DNA from 2 places in the Paenibacillus aurantiacus genome. Region 1 is predicted to be linked to the other one. Evidence: predicted binding sites of a transcription regulator. Region 1 holds the regulator's gene; the other holds the start of a gene.
The links. Region 1 encodes LexA, which represses DNA repair genes until DNA is damaged. Its sites were predicted from a motif close to CGAACATATGTTCG; they were not measured.
Positions count from the first base shown of each region.

Region 2: a site for LexA is predicted at 2,438-2,451, ahead of addB (helicase-exonuclease AddAB subunit AddB). Genes of this name have one in related genera too.

Region 1 is NZ_JBHMDO010000048.1:62,900-67,320, reverse strand. Features, by position in the region: gene ACFFSY_RS31360 (peptidylprolyl isomerase) at 42-1,118, shown strand; gene ACFFSY_RS31355 (hypothetical protein) at 1,259-1,429, opposite strand; gene ACFFSY_RS31350 (hypothetical protein) at 1,469-1,600, shown strand; gene ACFFSY_RS31345 (hypothetical protein) at 1,618-2,190, shown strand; gene lexA (transcriptional repressor LexA) at 2,280-2,900, opposite strand; gene ACFFSY_RS31335 (LysM peptidoglycan-binding domain-containing protein) at 3,252-3,470, shown strand; gene ACFFSY_RS31330 (DUF896 domain-containing protein) at 3,578-3,766, shown strand; gene ACFFSY_RS31325 (aldo/keto reductase) at 3,815-4,421, shown strand, end outside.
Region 2 is NZ_JBHMDO010000010.1:244,461-248,881, forward strand. Features, by position in the region: gene addB (helicase-exonuclease AddAB subunit AddB) at 1-2,336, opposite strand, end outside; gene ACFFSY_RS06110 (CD3324 family protein) at 2,867-3,175, shown strand; gene ACFFSY_RS06115 (class I SAM-dependent rRNA methyltransferase) at 3,232-4,421, opposite strand, start outside.

The DNA of each region.
Region 1 (4,421 bases):
AATAAAAGTGTTCGGAAATGATTCTATCGGGAGGTTATTTGGTGAGTAAAAATAACGGCAGCATCTTATTTCGTAGAGTGGGAGTAACCACGCTGGTCGTAGCCGGCATGATGCTTGCAGCAGGGGCAGGTGCGTTCGCAGCCACGAAGATGACCTTAATTGTTAATGGTCAGAAATCCACTGTAGAGCCAGTATCAATTAAGGGGGTAACCTATATCCCTCTTCGCGCCGCAGCTGAGATGCTCGGTGCGGATGTCAACTACAATTCCTCTTCGAAATCCGTGAATATTGCCAGCAACTCCGATAAGTCTCCATTAGGCAATGATGGTAATAAAGCGGTTGGTACAGTTAATGGCTCGGTTATTACTAAAAATCAGCTGTATAGTGCGATGGCTGAAGCTGGTGGAGCGCAAATATTGGACAACCTGATCCAAGAAGAGCTGGTTAAGCAGGAAGCGAAGAAACAAGGCATCGTAATCAGCGATAAAGATGTGGATGTGGAAATTGCTCAAATCAAGAAGCAGTTCCCTTCCGAATCGGATTTTCAAAATGCGCTGCAGCAAGCGAACATGACGCTCGAAAACTTGAAGAAGCAAATACCGATGCAGCTTCGTATTCGCAAGCTTGTTGAGCCTCGAGCGAAAGTGACGGATTCAGAAGTAAAGCAATATTTTGAAGCCAATAGAGCTAGCTTCGATCAGCCTGAAGAGGTGAAAGCATCGCATATTCTGGTCGCAACGGAAGCGGAAGCCGATGAAATTATGAAGCAGCTGAAAGCAGGCGCTGATTTTGCGAAGCTGGCGAAAGAAAAATCGACCGACCCAGGCAGTAAGAATGCGGGCGGAGATCTGGGGTTCTTCGGCAGGGGAGCAATGGTTCCTGAGTTCGAAGAAGCTGCGTTCTCGCTAAAGGTTGGAGAGTTAGGCGGCCCGGTTAAGACGGATTACGGATATCATATTATCAAACTAACGGACCATAAAGATGCGAAGGCAGCGACGCTGGAAGAGAAGAAAGCTGAAATTCAGAAACAGCTCACTAGCCAGAAAGTTGTCGAGCTTTCGTCTACTTTGCTGGCTGAACTAAAGTCTAAGGCGCAAATAACGAAATCGCTTAAATAAAATAGGTATGGAACCCTTGAAGGACTTACTTCAAGGGTTTTTCTTTTTGTGTTACACGATAAAAGGCAAAAAAAGAAGCACGCCGAAGGCGGCTTCCGGTTAGCTGGACGTTAGCCAGCTTCTCAAGGAAAGGGCGAAGCTCAGGATTTGCCGTGATCAACAAAAATGGAGATGACGACCAGTACGGCGCTGATACCGTTTGCAAGATCGTTGATCGTATCATCCGGAATTTGGATGCCGGCACTGTCCAACAGCAGTTTGGCGGCGCCTAGGATGCCGAGAATCAAGCCAGGTTGTTTCAGTTTCGTCAACAATTTCATCACCTCGCTCCAGTGGAGATGATCTATTCTATGAATCCACCATACGACTGGATTGGACGATTGATAGAAGGCAAGAGCCTCTACGACAATCTGAAGATGAAATTGGGATCGGCGTCCAATTGCTCGTCGAGCTTCGCGCATACGTTAAACCAGCAATACTAAGAAAGCGGGGAGTATGTGTGGCGAAGACGACGAAGCTGCGGGACTTTAAAGTAACGGGGCGTATACTGGCGCATACCGCGCAAGCAATGCTGCCGTTCTACCGCAAAGTGTCGCAAAGTAAGGCGTATGCTCGTAGTTGGTCAGATGCTGTCGTGAACGGAAATTTGGAGGTTATGGAGAAGCTGTTGCGGCAGACTGTTACCGAGCCGATAACCGGACTATCCACCAACGGTATCGGCTATTTCGTGGATTTCAAATTCGCAGCTCCGATCAAGCAATATACGAACGGTACGACAATTCCGCCCGGCACGGTCCAGTTCCGCTTCTCGCCGGTTATTCACAGGAGAATCGCCCGAGAGGTTATTCCGTTCTATGAACGGCTGGCCGGATGTTCGTCTTACGCCGCTCAAATCGCCAAGGCCGTGCGTGAGCACAATACGATGAAGCTGCGGGCGCTTATTCGCCCGTATATCCAGACGAATGCGCTTCGTTCAATTCGGATCGATTTCTCCGGTATACGGCTTGCGTTCCGGTATGCGGATAGCCGATATACGTATGTGAACGTCTTATTCCGAGAGATTGTTGACTAATTGCGGTTCTATAATGAGAAGCCATGATACGAATTACAACAAAAAAGGCAGACCTACGAACGCTGCGCGTCATAAGGTCTGCCTAATTATTAATGAATATCACGGAAAAGTCCAATTACCTTGCCCAAGATCGTCACATTGCGGAGCCGGATCGGTTCCATCGTCGAGTTCTCGGGTTGAAGCCGGATATGGTCGCGTTCCTTATAGAACGTCTTCACGGTTGCTTCGTCGTCTTCGGTCATCGCAACGACGATCTCGCCATTGTTCGCCGTCTGCTGTTGGCGGACGATAACATAATCGCCATCGTGGATACCTGCTTCGATCATACTCTCGCCCATGACGTTCAGGATGAACACGTTGTCGTCACCGACGCGGTCAGCAGGCAGCGGGAAGTAGTCTTCGATATTCTCGGTCGCTGTAATCGGCAGACCGGCTGTAACTTTACCGACTACCGGTACTTTGGCGATCGCGAGCGGGAATGGGATGCTCTCCATGTCTGAGTCCAAAATTTCAATGGCACGAGGCTTCGTCGGGTCGCGGCGGATCAAGCCCTTCTTCTCTAGCCGGTCCAGATGGCCGTGAACCGTCGAGCTGGAGGCTAGTCCGACCGCTTCGCCGATTTCGCGGACAGAAGGCGGGTAGCCTTTCTCCCGAACCTCGGTCTTGATGAATTCGAGTATCGCCTGCTGGCGGTTGGATAGTTTCGACAAACGTGATCACTCCATAAGTTCATTTGTGTCAAATTATAACACAGAACCGGAGTTCGTACAAACATAAGTTCGAGAAACACAGGTTCGCATTTCGGTGCGAACAAATGTTCCAAAAACCGTTGACACCAAACGAATGTTCGTGTTAATCTGATTTCACAAGAACAGAACAAACGTTTGGGGGAATCGATAATGGTAAACACGGTCTCTGCATATACATATAAGGAACGGATGCATAACACGGTAAGACGCAGCACAACGAAGAAACGCGGTGTTAAAGTGAGAACTGGGCACATCGCGAAATTTATGACGGTTGCTCTATTCTTCGTCATTGTTTTCGCTGGATTTATGATTATGAGAGGCAACGCGAGTACGGTAGTTCCGGAAGCGCCGACGGCAAATGAACAAGTAATCGTAGTAGGGACGGGCGACACGCTCTGGGCAATCGCAAGCGAGTTGAAGGGAAGCGGCGAAGATGTTCGCGAAGTTATCTATTCGATCAAGCAGCGCAACGGGCTGCGGGAGAGCGCGCTGCATGCGGGACAGAGCTTAATCATTCCGGCGGACCATTAGGGTTCGCCGTTTTTTGTTGTTACCTTGACAATCGTGGAACAAAAGTGTCAAAGTAAAGAGTGGAATGTTGACTAGCAAGAGCGTAACGGAAAGAGAGGCGTATCACATTGGAGAAAATCATCGCACGCATAAACGAGCTGTCGCGCAAGCATAAAACCGTCGGTTTGACGGCAGAAGAGACGGCTGAACGCGCCGAGCTGCGCAAGCAATATTTGGATAATTTCAAGCGGAACTTCCGCGGACAGCTGGATAATATCAAGTTTGTTGAGGACGAAGAGGACAACATCAAACATTAAGACAGCAAGACCTCGACTGACGCACCCATTGCGAGGAGGACGGTCGAAATGGAATATCGTTTATTAGGAAGAAGCGGACTTGCGGTGTCGGAGCTATGCTTAGGGACGATGACGTTCGGCAACACGACAAGCGAGCAAGACTCCGTCGAGATGATCCATCGCTTTTTTGACAAAGGCGGCAATTTCCTGGATACCGCGGACGTATATGTGGCAGGCCGATCAGAAGAAATCGTCGGCAAAGCGATACGGGGCCGTCGCTCGGAAGTCGTGCTAGCCACGAAAGTCCGGATGCAGACCGCGGAGCATCCGAACGGGGTAGGGATCTCCCGCAAACATATCATGGATGGCGTGGATGCCAGCCTGAAGCGTCTGCAGACCGACTATATCGATCTGTATCAAGTGCATGTTTGGGACCATGCGACGCCCATCGAAGAGACGCTTCGCACGTTGGACGATCTCGTGACGTCGGGCAAAGTCCGTTACATCGGGTGCTCGAACTTCTTCGCATGGCAGCTCATGAAATCGCTGGCGGTGAGCGATATGAACCGGTACGTGCGTTTCATCTCGATACAGCCGCAGTACAGCTTGGTCAGCCGGGAGATGGACCGCGAGATGATATCGCTCTGCCTGGAGGAGAACGTCGGCATTATTCCTT
Region 2 (4,421 bases), on a different contig from region 1:
TCGTTGGCATAATCCAGTGAATCGACGAGTCGCTTGAGACGGCTCTCCCATTGCGGACGGACGGCAAACCAATCGAACGCGTGCCACCAAGTCGGCGCGATGGCCGTTCCCTGCTTCCATGACCGAAGCTGTGCGGTCAAGTATGACAACGTCCGCTGCGGGTGCGCGATATAAGAAAGCTGCTCTTCTTCCGGCATTCCCGGGGTAGGCTCGATGGCGAGTTGACGCTCTTCGATGCCCGGGAACATGCTCTTCACGTGTCGGATCACTTCCGACGCGTGAAGACTCTTCCCCTCCTCGTCCGCGAGCGGATAGCTAATCCACAAATGACGGCTAGGCGTCGACAGCGCGTTGTAAATGAGAAAGCGTTCGTCGAGCAGCCTCCTGCGGACGCCTGGCGCCATGGCGATCCCGCCGAGCTCCAGCGTCTCGCGTTCCTGCTCCGTTAGGACGCCGTCTTCCTGCATCCGCTGCGGCATGACGCCGTCGTTCGCCCCGAGCAAGTAACAGACTTTGACTTTGCCCGAGCGCGTCCGGTCCATGCTGCCGACGAGCACTTGGTCCAGCGAAGGCGGCACGGCTGCCAGCTTCAAGCTCTCAAGCCCTGTATCGACCATGCCTGCGAATAGCTCGAACGGCAGCTTCTCGGCTCCGGTCATCTCCGCCAGCTGATCCAGCAGGCCGATCACGCCGTCCCATAGCTGTCGATGCTCGCGCGACCGCTGCGTGTCGCCTATCATCGCCGCTTCGCGGCTCCACTTCTCCAGCCGGTCCGGTGCGCCGATGTCCGACAACAGCTTGTATAAAGCAACGCACATACCGCGAACGTCCGGCGCTTTCTTGAGCCGCTTCGTGAACCGAAGGAGCGGCTCGACGACCGCTTCGCGCGCAGCCAATATCGCCCGGAAAAGGCGCATATCCCGCTCTCCGGCCTGCACCGGGTCGCCGTCGAGCGTATCCCGCACGAGCGGCTTCCACTTCTCCGCGTTCAACCACCGGTTGCCGTCAATGCCTGCCGCAAGCGCGTAGTTCTCGAGCAGGTCGAACGTCTCGCGGGTCAGCTTGCTGGCCGATTCCTCATCCGGCATAAGCAGCTCGGTCTTGATGCAGCGGAATACCGCTTCGTAGCGCCAGCCGCGAACCGCGATCTCGAGCGCCGAGCGGATAAACTCGGACAGCGGATGATGAAGCGCCGCTTCCTTCTGGTCCATGAAGACAGGGATGTCGTAATCGTCGAAGACGGCCTTCAAGTATTCCGCATAGTCCGGCGCATTACGCACCATGACCGCGAAATCGTAGTAGCGCAGCCCTTCAACGCGCACCCGCTCCGTAATATCTCGCGCTACCGCCTCGACTTCGGCCCGGCGGTTGGCGGCGGCGTGAAGCGACACGCTGCCGTCGTAATGCTCGCCTGGCGCAAGCCGCATCTGCCGGCGGTCAGCATAATGGCGCTCCGTATGCGCCAGCATCGGACGGCCGCGGAACCGATATGGCGGCTCATCCGGCAGCAGCACGGGCTCCGACACCTCAATGCCGGCATTCTCCGCGATCTCCCGCAGCTTCAAATACGTCTCCGCCGTCGGACGGAACAGCTCGAGCTCGTGCGGCGCTTCACCATTCCCGTAAATCCGATCGAGACATAACGTTATCGTGACGTTCGCGCCATAGCGTAGGATCGCGCCAAGCGCTTCGTACTCCTTCGGCGTAAAACCGTGGAAGCCGTCGATCCAGAACTGCGCTTCCTTCATGGATGGCGAGTCCGGGAATCCCCGCACGAGCCAATCCAGATAAGCTTCCGAATCGACATACAACCCCGCGAGCTCTTGCTCCAACTGCACGCCAACGAGCTGGAGATCGTGGAGCTTCCGGCTCAGCAGCGCGCTTTGCGGTCCCGCCAGTCCATCGTCCGCGAATTGACGCAGCCGGTCCTCGTCAACGCCGTACCGTTTCCATTCGGTCAACAGCTCGCCCAGCCGTTCGATAAAGCCATGCTGACTCTCGCTCCCTTGATAGAGCAGCAGGTCGTTCCGCAGCCGGTTCACGATCTTGTATAAAAGCATGTTCTTACCGCTCTCGCTGATTGGCACGAGCGCCGTGCCGCCCGTCTCCTGCATGACGCGGAACGACAGCCGTCTGAAGCTGAGCGCTTGCGCGCGAATCGTCCCTGCGACGCCCTCGCCTAGGAGCGCATACTCCGTCTGGAACGTCGCCTGCTCCGGCACGAGCATGATCAACGGAGCACCGTCAGGACGCTCTTGAATGCGCTCCCTGATCTCCCTCAGGCACAAATGGGTCTTGCCCGTGCCTGCCCGTCCGGTCACAAATCGTAGCGTCATACCCTCACCCCGTCCTTATTAGCTGGCCTGACCGCAAGCCGGCCGATTCTATTCGATTGTTCTATTCTATCACAGGGAGTCTTTCATTTCACGCCGAAAAACAAACAAACGTTCGTGTTTATACCCGGTAAATCGTTGCAGGAATGGACGATCGGTGCAAAGAACGGTTATAGCCGTTTTTTCGCTTGCGAGCCTTTTGGAAATATGAGTTAATAAAGATGTCGGGCCCGACGAATACCGCGCGAAAGGAGCTGATTGCATTGAAAAGCGCTGAGGTGATTTTCGCTTAATTGCGAAAATCGTTCCGGAGGAGGCGGCTAATCCCCGTCTCCTTCCATATACCGATACCCGATAATGACAAGGACGGACGCGTACAGCGCCGTTGCTTGGCCACGATGCGCCATACGTATCGTGATTTTTGCGTTTGTATGTAACACCACTAAACTAAAGGAGGCGGCTAAGCATGGTATGGACCTTAACAACGATCGTAGGCACTCAAGTTCGATACCCATCCGAGGAGGAGCTTAACCTTGAACTACAAAAATGGAAAAGATGTGCTGCCCCCTAGTTTACTGAAAGAACTGCAGCATTACATACAAGGGGAACTAGTCTATATCCCGAAACAGACCGAGCAGCGCGCGGCGTGGGGCGAGAAGAGCGGCTCCCGCCAGCAATTGACGCTCCGTAACCAAGAAATTTACCGCTGTTTCACCGATGGTACATCCGTCACGGAACTGGAGCGTAAATTTCACCTATCCGGCGAGAGCATCCGCAAAATCATCGTGAAGATGCGCCGCACTACTATTCATCAGGCCAGCGCTCATGGCGCTTACTCATAAAGAAAGGCTTCCCGCCTGCGAAATCGATTTCGCCGGTTGGGAAGCCTTTTTATTCGTTAAGAACGACTGCGCACCTCGAATATGGCGAATTTCAAGTAATGGCCTTCGCTTACGCCCATAATCTGCGGGTGGTCCTTGCCCGCCGCGCGCCACTCGATCAACCGCAGAATTTTGCCCGCATCGGCCGCCGCTGCCTGAATCGTCTCCAGGAACAGATCCGGCTGCATATGGTAGGAACAGCTGGCCGTGACCAGGTAGCCGCCTTCGTTGACCAGCTTGAGACCTTGCAGGTTAATATCCTTGTAGCCGCGTACCGCGCCGGCCACCGCGCCCTTCGTCTTCGCGAACGCAGGCGGGTCGAGAATGACGACGTCCCACGTGCGTCCGCCGCCGCCAAGCGCCTTCGACGTATCGGTCTTGGCCGCTCCCTCAGCTCCGGCGCGCGCGCGTTCCGCGCGCTCCTCTTGCCCTTTGACTTGCATCCGCAAATATTCGAACGCGTCCGCGACGACGAACTCCACGCGGTCCTCGAAGCCATTGCGCGCGACATTGCGGCGCGCCGTCTCGATTGCATGTTCGGAGACGTCCAGACAAGTTACCTTCTTGGCCCCGTATTTGCAGGCATGCAGCGTGAAGCTCCCGGTATGCGCGAAGCACTCCAGCACGGTAGCGCCGTCCCAATACGGGAACGTGACCACTTTGCCGTTCGCATTGACCGGCACCAGCACTTCCGGCGCCTGCGCCGCTCCGGTATCATTGCCTGCGGCCCCTCCAAGCTCTTGCTCGACTGCTTCTGCTCCGGCCGGCAGCTCCTCACGCTGGCGGCGTGCAAGCTTAATGCCGCTGCGCCCGCCCCAGCCGCGCATGAGCGGCTCGATCGAAGCCCGGTTCTCGCGCTGGTCGAAGAAATAGCCGGTCTTCTGGCCTTCTACGATATCGACTTCCATCAGAAGACCGTTCTCCCGGATTTCGATTATACGCGGGCAATCCCCATACAGCACGCCCGTCCGTTCCTCGAGCCCTTCTAGCTTGCGTACGGAGACGTCGCTGCGCTCGTAGATCCCCTTTGGCTCGAATACGCTCACGAGCGCGTTCACAAGCGCTTCGCGATGCGCCTCCATCCCGAGCGTCAGCACTTGAATGACCAGAACCCCGCCGAATCGGTCGACGATCAAACCCGGAAGAAAATCCGCTTCGCCATATACGAGCCGGCAGTCTTCGCCGCTAACGAAACGGCTTCTATGCT